Regions from separate parts of the Vibrio syngnathi genome, predicted to be linked through region 2. Evidence: riboswitches for the same ligand, from Rfam matches in the RefSeq annotation. Region 2 holds a riboswitch; the other holds the start of a gene.
The links. A riboswitch is a leader RNA that binds a small molecule or an ion and turns the genes downstream of it on or off. The one in region 2 is predicted to bind lysine.
Positions count from the first base shown of each region.

Region 1: linked by a shared signal. The riboswitch ahead of lysC (lysine-sensitive aspartokinase 3) and the one ahead of K08M4_RS09630 (Na+/H+ antiporter NhaC family protein) in region 2 are both predicted to bind lysine.

Region 1 covers NZ_CP017916.1:2,931,745-2,936,478, forward strand. The annotation lists gene K08M4_RS13220 (PglL family O-oligosaccharyltransferase) at 1-1,176, shown strand, start outside; gene K08M4_RS13225 (pyridoxal-phosphate-dependent aminotransferase family protein) at 1,281-2,420, opposite strand; lysine riboswitch at 2,597-2,774, shown strand; gene lysC (lysine-sensitive aspartokinase 3) at 2,884-4,251, shown strand; gene metH (methionine synthase) at 4,360-4,734, opposite strand, start outside.
Region 2 covers NZ_CP017916.1:2,108,578-2,113,311, reverse strand. The annotation lists gene K08M4_RS09640 (inosine/guanosine kinase) at 1-937, shown strand, start outside; gene K08M4_RS09635 (H-NS family histone-like protein) at 1,105-1,515, opposite strand; lysine riboswitch at 1,894-2,071, shown strand; gene K08M4_RS09630 (Na+/H+ antiporter NhaC family protein) at 2,184-3,776, shown strand; His leader region at 3,966-4,101, shown strand; gene hisG (ATP phosphoribosyltransferase) at 4,154-4,734, shown strand, end outside.

The sequences.
Region 1 (4,734 bases), 820 kb from region 2:
TATCTCTTAGCAAGGCAGCCTGCTAAATATAACCATAAGATCAGCGAATCACTCCTACTGTATTTAACACCAGCCTTAACCGTACCTCTGCTGATCATCATCGCATCACGTACCGGATGGTTGGCTGCCGTCATTGGGTTTGTATGCATTCTGCCTTATCTATACAAGTTCTCGACCAAGAAACGCTTCTACGGGTGGTGTGCATCAATGCTCGTCGGTATCGTGGTCGCTTTTTCGGTTATCAGCCTTAGTGCAACTGATAGCCTCGCAAGTAAAAGGACGAACTTAGAAAGTCCACGAGCTTATACCTTTCCACAAGCGCTCGATATGATGATCGAAAAACCATTTACCGGTTATGGCTACGGAAAGTTCGAATCCGAATACACGCTATACACAGCCCGCCAACATCAACTTAACTCAAATTATCATCCCGGCCTTCCTGCAATGGATCACCCACACAATGAGTTCCTGTTTTGGGGGGTTGAAGGCGGAATAGTACCAATCATCGGGATCTTGATTGCTGCAGTGTTGGTGATGTCACGCATAGCAAGCTCAGCGAAAGGAACACGTCTAGCACTACTTGCGCTATTCATACCGATACTCTTACATTCTCAGCTTGAGTATCCTTTTTACCACTCGGCGATTCACTGGATAACCTTTATCATTTTGATTTACTGGGTCGATCAACGGACTTCTCGCCACTATCAGCAGCCGTTTAGTATTGTCAGTAAAACCCTATTCAGAGTGTCGAGCTTAGTCGTTCCTATCTTGGTGAGTTTTTACATGCTGAGTGCCTTACACACCAATTATGTACTCACTAAATTTGAAATGTCTAAGCCGAAAAACCCGGACATTCTTAAGCAGGTAACGAACCCCGTAGTCTGGAAAGATCGCTATGATTGGGACGTATACAGTACCTATCTAAATATCGGCCTCTACAAAGCCGATCCTAGCCTGATCCAACCTTATATAGATTGGTCGTTAGAGATCATAAAGAGTAAGCCAAGGCCTACTTTCTACAGTAACCTGATTCTCGCGTATCAAGGATTAGGTGATCACAGCAAGGCAGAACAAATTCGCAGTGAAGCGAGCTTCTTGTTCCCAAATCGAGACTTTTCAAAGGTTCAGTATAAGAAAGTATCACAAGAAGAAGATAACCTGTCGTCTACTGAGTGATGTTTAGCTCTCGGAACTAAAGCACCATTTCTGACCTTTCGGTTAGGCACAAAAAAGCGCACGATCTCTCGTGCGCTTTTCTTTTAAACTTCAATTTATTACCATTATGTTAAAACATCTTGCAACGCTTTTAAGCACAAAGCGACATTCTCTTTTCGAGCACCGTAACCCATTAGGCCGATACGCCACGCCTTACCAGCCAAAGAGCCAAGCCCAGCACCGATTTCAAGGTTATATTCTTCTAACAGCTGCGTTCTTATTTTGGCTTCATCAATCCCTTCAGGGAAGTAAAGCGCATTCAATTGAGGTAAGCGACTCTCTTCATCAACCACAAATTCCAACCCCAAAGCTTCTACGCCTGCTTTAAGTTTTTGGTGCATCGCATAGTGACGTGACCAAGCATTGTCTAGGCCTTCATTTTTCAATAAAACCAACGACTCATGCAGAGCATATAGGCTGTTCACAGGCGCAGTATGGTGATAGCTACGCTTACCTTCTCCACTCCAATAACCTAATACCAAGCTCTGATCCAAGAACCAGCTTTGTACGGGAGCTTGACGTGCTTTCATTTTATCAACAGCACGTTGAGAGAACGTCACTGGAGATAAACCAGGTACACAAGACAGACACTTCTGACTGCCAGAGTAAACGGCATCAAGCTGCCATTCATCAACTAACAATGGCACACCACCTAATGATGTCACCGCATCCACAATCGACAACGCATCAAACTGACGAGCTGTTGCTGAAATAGCTTGAGCATCCGATAATGCTCCTGTAGACGTCTCGGCATGCACAAATGCGACAGCAACAGCATCAGGGTTTTCTGCCAATGCTTTTTCTACCTTTTTAACGGAAACGGGTTTGCCCCACTCATCATCGACAAGGATCGCTTCACCACCACAACGCACAACATTCTCTCGCATACGTTCACCGAAAACACCATTGCGACAAACAATCACCTTGTCGCCAGGTTCAATCAAGTTAACAAAACAGGTTTCCATGCCCGCACTGCCTGGAGCAGAAACGGCAATCGTAAATTCGTTTTCCGTCTGAAAAGCGTATTTGAGAAGCTGTTTAAGCTCATCCATCATCGCAATAAATAGCGGGTCTAGGTGACCAATGGTTGGACGGCTTAAAGCCTGTAAAACTTGAGGGGAAATGTCTGAAGGCCCCGGCCCCATTAACGTTCGGTGTGGCGGATAAAAGCTATCAATAGCAGTAGTGAGTGTTAAATTAGACATATACATACCTTACGTTAATGTTGTGAACAATCCACCCTAAAGCAAATTGATTACCTCAGCAATTAGCCATAAGTATTGAGGTCAAACCAGTGTCACATAATTGTTAAAATTATTTTTCAATTATCTCACGTTACGGATTGACATTATTTGCGCAAACACGTTCAATGAAATGGCTATCTAGCAGAAGAGGAGCACTGCCCAGGCAGGTGTTTTGTGGAACCGCATTTCCAATACAAAACATTCATGGGGAGCAGTGCCGAGATAATAAAAGGATGCAGGACCTTTATTATCGGTTGAGCGGGCTGAATCCCGGCAACTGTCGCCATTTCTATATGGTGAGGAGCTTCTGAGGTTACTATTCTAATAATTCCTCTCTTTTTGCTCTAAATACTCTCTTCGAAAAACATCGGACGTTGGATTACCCAACAGTAATTTTATTTTAGGAAATCGTGGGAGATATATCGTGAGTGCATCTAATGTAGCTGGTTCTTTTAATGTCGCTAAGTTTGGTGGAACAAGTGTTGCCAACTTTGAAGCAATGAGCCGTTGTGCTGCTATTATTGAAAACAACTCAAATACGAAACTGGTCGTGAGTAGCGCATGCTCTGGCGTCACTAATCTGCTTGTTGAACTCGCGAATGGTGTTCAAGATAAAACTCGTCGCCAAGAACTAGTCACACAGTTAACCGACATTCATAATACGATTCTTGCTCAGTTAGCCGATCCGAGCAGTATCGAGAAAGAGGTTCATAGCATTCTCGATGATATTGCGAGTGCAGCCGAAGCAGCATCATTCCAAGTAAGCACAAAGCTTACTGACCACCTTGTCGCATGTGGCGAACTGATGTCGACACATATCCTCGCTCAAATCATTCGCGAACGTGGCACACCAGCGGTTCGTTTTGACATCAGAGAAGTGATGTGCACCAATGATGACTTCGGTAAAGCAGAACCACAACTGGAAGATATTGCAGCCCTTGCACAGCAGAAACTGATTCCACTTTGCGAAAAACAAGTTGTCGTTACCCAAGGTTTTATCGGTGCCGATAGAGAGGGTAACACCACAACGTTAGGTCGTGGCGGCAGTGATTACTCAGCGGCACTGATTGCAGAATCGGTACAAGCGATTGGTTTAGAAATTTGGACTGATGTTCCAGGCATCTACACCACAGATCCACGCATCGCACCGAAAGCATCTCCTATCCCAGAGATCAGCTTCAGTGAAGCATCTGAGATGGCAAATTTTGGCGCGAAGATATTACACCCTTCGACTCTAGTTCCTGCACTACGCCATCAAATCCCGGTTTTTGTCGGCTCATCAAAAGCACCAGAGCTCGGTGGAACATGGATTCGTCAACAGGTTGAAAGCTCTCCTCTATTCAGAGCGCTGGCCCTGCGCTGCAACCAAACCATGGTTACACTGCGTAGCGCTAACATGTTCCATGCTTACGGCTTCCTAGCAAAAGTATTCGAGATCCTGGCTAAACATAAGATCTCGGTCGATCTTATCACTACCTCAGAGATCAGTGTCTCACTTACTCTCGATCAAACAGATACATCGGGTGGTGCTCCTCAGCTACCAGAAGCCGCTCGAATTGAGCTTGAAAAGCTGTGTTCTGTGGATATTGAACATGACCTATGTCTTGTTGCTCTTATTGGCAACAACATGAGTGAAAGCAAAGGCTATGCGAAGCAGGTGTTCGGCACGCTTGAAGACTTCAACCTACGTATGATTTGTTACGGAGCGAGCCCACACAACCTATGCTTCTTGCTTGATGAATCTGTCTCAAAGTTAGCGATTCAAAAGCTACATCAAGAGCTGTTTGAATAAAACGACGGTTGCTCGATTAGTTTAAAATCACCAAACGACAGATACAAAAAGGGTTGCTCTTAAGCAACCCTTTTATTTTTACGAATCAAAGACCGTCGTAGATTCAAACTAGTTAATGTTTGGACCTAACCACTTCTCAGCTTCCAACATACCCCAACCTTTACGGTCGGCATAGCTATCCACTTGATCCTGTTGAATCTGTGCAATAGCAAAGTATCGGGCATCAGGATGTGAGAAATACATACCAGACACTGAGGCACCTGGCCACATTGCGTAACTCGTGGTTAGTGACATGTCGATTGCTTTTTCAACGTCCATTAACTCCCACAACGTGCCTTTCTCTGTATGCTCTGGGCAAGCAGGGTAACCTGGGGCTGGACGAATACCTTGGTACTTCTCGCGAATCAAGTCGTCGTTAGACAAATCTTCATCTGGCGAGTAGCCCCAAATGTCCTTTCTCACTTCTTTATGCAAGTATTCAGC
Region 2 (4,734 bases):
TAGCTACGGTTACCGCTATTTATGTAATACATCAAGCAGAATGGATCTGAACCATTTACAAGGGGTAGATGGCGCAATTGGTCGCTGCTTTGCATTAATTACAGAAGATGGTGAACGTACTTTCGCAATTAGCGAAGGACAAATGAACCAATTAAAACCAGAAAGCATTCCTGAGAAAATTTTCAAAAGTGCTTCTGCTTTAGTATTAACGGCGTATTTAGTTCGTTGTAAACCAGGTGACCCTATGCCTGAAGCAACAATGAAAGCTATTGAGTACGCGAAGAAATACGATGTACCTGTTGTTTTAACGCTTGGTACTAAATTCGTTATTCAAGATGATCCAGAGTTTTGGAAAGATTTCCTTGAACAACATGTAACCGTTGTTGCAATGAACGAAGACGAAGCTGAAGCATTAACTGGTGAAAGCGATCCTCTAGCTGCTTCAGACAAAGCACTAGATTGGGTAGACTTAGTTCTATGTACAGCAGGCCCTGTGGGCTTGTTTATGGCGGGTTACACAGAAGATGCAGTGAAGCGTGAAACATCATTACCGTTGTTACCAGGCTCGATTGCTGAATTTAACCGTTATGAGTTTAGTCGTCCCGCACATAAAGATTTATGTGAAAATCCAACGAAAATCTATTCGCATATCGCACCTTACATGGGCGGCCCAGAAAAGATTAAGAATACTAATGGTGCCGGTGATGCTGCGTTGTCTGCTCTATTACATGATATGGCCGCTAATAAGTACCATAAAGAAAATGTGCCTAACTCAAGTAAGCATCAGCATTCATTCTTGACGTATTCTTCTTTCTCACAAGTTTGTAAATATTCAAACCGCGCAAGTTATGAAGTATTAGTTCAGCACTCGCCACGATTATCTCGAGGCCTTCCTGAAAGAGAAGATAGTCTAGAAGAAGCGTACTGGGAAAGATAAGGCATTTTTTTGATTTATATTTCACTATTAGAAATATAAAAAAGGCTCCGAAAGGAGCCTTTTTTGTTTCTGAATATATTGAAGCCGTAAATAATACTTTAGTCGACTTAAATATTAATTCTATTGCTTAGTGGGTTATTGATTATTCACTTAGCAAACTCGATGCCTTAAAGAGCAAACTCTTCTAGAGATTTACCAGCATCTAGTTGTTCTTGGATAGCTGAAGGCGTACGGCCTTGACCTGTCCAAGTTTTTTCGTCGCCATTCGCGTCTACGTATTTGTATTTCGCAGGGCGAGGAGCACGTTTAGATTTTGTTGTTTTAGATTTTGCTTCACCAGAAAGTGCAGCAATAAGATCGGCAACATCGATTCCGTCTTTTGCAATTTGTTCTGCGATAGCAGAAAGCTTAGCTTCTTGCTCTGCTTTTGCTGCGCGTTCTTCAGCTTCAGACTCTTGACGTTCTTGTACAACAATAGTCAGCTTGTCTAGCGCTTCTTCAAGTTGCTCAAGAGTTAATTCACGTGAGAACGCACGAAGGCTACGGATATTTAATAGAGTTTTTGTTAATTCAGACATGATATTTCCCATCAAGGTAAACTAAATAATCCTCCTAATAATAAACAGAGCCTAAGAATAAAACAAATAGTATTTCTTCTATTAGTTATTTAAATAAGAAAATGAGACGAGTGTTTTAAGATGAAAAGATAGACTTCTAATGAACTTATAATAACTATTAAGAATATCTTAAAAAAAACAGGTGATATCTGATATGTGTTAAGTGGAGTAATCCGTAAAAGTTGACTATTCTTCTATTGATTACTTCATTAACAAAAAGCTTATTTTTCTCGGAATGATATGTTGCATTGTTGCTCTTGATGGGTACAATTGCGGCCACCTGATGCGGTGCTTTGGTTAATCTGTTGTTAAACTCTGGTTTACACGGTTAATAATGTTACCGCACGTAGAGGTGCAATTATAAAGAGTAGTTTTCGTTGGGGTGATGCCAATGAACGGGAATGAAAGGTGTAATTGCCGAAGTAAATTGTATATCTAAGCAATTTGCTGGGGTTGTGCTTAATAGGTACAACACTGCCATAGTCTTAATTTTAAACTATGGAGCGCTACTGTAGGGTTGGGTGAAGTGTTCACTTCCCTTTCGCTTAGTTCAACATGAGCTTGATAAGCCGTATCAAGTTTATCTGCAGTAGATCTCTAGCCAAATAAAAAACTGGTTTTTGAAGATCATGAATTTAATAGATTTTGCAACATCGCCTTTATCGCTGCTTCCTCCCTTGGTTGCCTTGACTCTTGCTATTGTTACCCGCCGTGTATTAGTTTCCTTGGGTGTCGGTATTGTTATGGGTGCGATTCTACTTGCTGACTACTCAGTAGGTAACGCAGCTAGCTACGTCTTTACTAAAGTATCTGGTGTTTTCATCGAAGATGGTGGCATTAACACTTGGAACATGAGCATTGTCGCTTTCCTAATTATTCTTGGAATGACAACGGCATTATTAACACTATCTGGCGGTACTCGCGCATTCGCTGAGTGGGCACAGTCTCGTGTTAAGAGCAAACGTGGTTCTAAACTACTTGCTGCATTCTTAGGTGTATTCATCTTTGTGGATGATTACTTCAACAGCTTAGCGGTAGGTGCTATCTCTCGCCCTGTAACTGACCGCTTCTACGTATCTCGCGCTAAGCTAGCTTATATCCTAGACTCAACTGCTGCTCCTATGTGTGTGATCATGCCTGCTTCTAGCTGGGGTGCTTACATTATTACTATCATTGGTGGCATCTTAGTGACACACGGTGTGACAGAGTATTCTGCACTGGGTGCTTACGTTCGCCTTATCCCAATGAACTTCTACGCTGTGTTCGCGCTATTAATGGTGTTTGCTGTTGCGTGGTTTGGTTTAGATGTTGGTAAAATGCGCGAGCATGAGATTGAAGCTTCTCAAGGCCGTGGCTTTGAAGGCGACAATGATCAAAAGCAAGCGCACGATCTAAACGAAGAGCTGGATATTCAAGAGAGCGAAAACGGTTCTGTTTCTGATCTCGTAATGCCAATCGTAGCGTTAATCGTAGCGACGGTTGCTGCAATGCTTTACACGGGTGGCCAAGCGCTTACTGCTGATGGTCAAGCATTCAACTTACTTGGCGCATTTGAAAATACGGATGTAGGTAAGTCTCTGGTTTACGGTGGTGTGATTGGTTTACTCGTTGCGCTAGCAACGGTATTCAAACAGAAACTACCTTTGGTTGATATCACAAGAACAATGTGGATTGGTGCAAGCTCAATGTTTGGCGCTATCCTTATCCTTGTATTTGCATGGACGATTGGTTCTGTTATTGGTGACATGAAAACAGGTTCGTACCTATCCTCTCTAGCAACAGGTAACATCGATTACCACTGGCTACCGGTTATCTTGTTCCTTCTTGCTGGCCTAATGGCGTTCTCGACAGGTACATCTTGGGGTACGTTCGGTATCATGTTACCGATTGCGGGTGACATGGCTGCAGCCTCTGACATCGCGCTAATCCTTCCTATGCTAAGTGCGGTTCTTGCGGGTTCTGTATTTGGTGATCACTGTTCTCCAATCTCGGATACAACGATTCTGTCTTCTACAGGTGCGCGTTGTAACCACATTGATCACGTATCGACTCAGCTCCCTTATGCGCTGTCTGTGGCGTTCGTATCGTGTATTGGTTTCATCACCCTAGGAATGACATCATCAACTGGCATTGCATTTGGCGCAGCGTCTCTAACGTTTGTTGCGGTATGTTTTGCATTGGCTTATTTCTCACGTTGTAAGATGGCAACGTGTAAAAGCTAATCATCATTTGATTGAATAATGAGAAGGGAGGCGTTTGCCTCCCTTTTTTTGTGTTCGTTAATTTAATTTTAAATTTCGTGAAAAAAGTTCGAATAAATGGTTGAAAAAGGGTGTCAGCTTAGTTAGTGTGGAGACAAGACAGCAAACAACCTAAGAGCTGATAAGTATGCGTAAATTAGTAATGAACATTCATCACCATCATCACCCTATCTAGTCTTTCGGGGAGATTTACGTATACCCGGGAGCAAGAATTCTCCCGGAGGTTAAGTCAAAGAATTTAGATTTAAACCCTCGGGACGACAAAGTCTTCCGAGGGTTTTTTAGTTTTAGCACTTTAAATAATCAATAAATTCAAATATTTGCACAGGGATATAGCAATGCAGACACAACGCCTAAGAATCGCAATTCAAAAGAAAGGTCGCTTAAGTAAAGAGTGCCAAGATCTACTTAAAAAATGTGGTGTGAAATTTAACATCATGGGTGAGCGCTTAGTTGTTCATTCACTAAATATGCCAATCGACTTGTTACTCGTTCGTGATGACGACATCCCAGGCCTTATCATGGATGGTGTGGTTGACCTTGGTTTTATCGGTGAGAATGAACTAGAAGAAGTTCGCCTAGACCGCGTTGCTTTAAAAGAGCCATCAGAGTTTCGTACACTACGTCGTTTAGACTTCGGTGGTTGCCGCCTTTCTATCGCAATCAACAAAGATGAAGAATACAACGGCCCACAAGACCTAGCGGGCAAACGTATTGCGACAACTTACCCACAATTACTAAAAGCCTACATGGACGAGCAGGGTGTTGAATTCAGCGCTTGTATGCTAACTGGCTCAGTTGAAGTTGCGCCACGTGCTGGTCTAGCAGACGCTATCGCCGATTTAGTTTCTACAGGTGCAACGCTAGAAGCAAACGGTCTAAAGGAAGCAGAGGCTATCTTCCAATCTAAAGCAACACT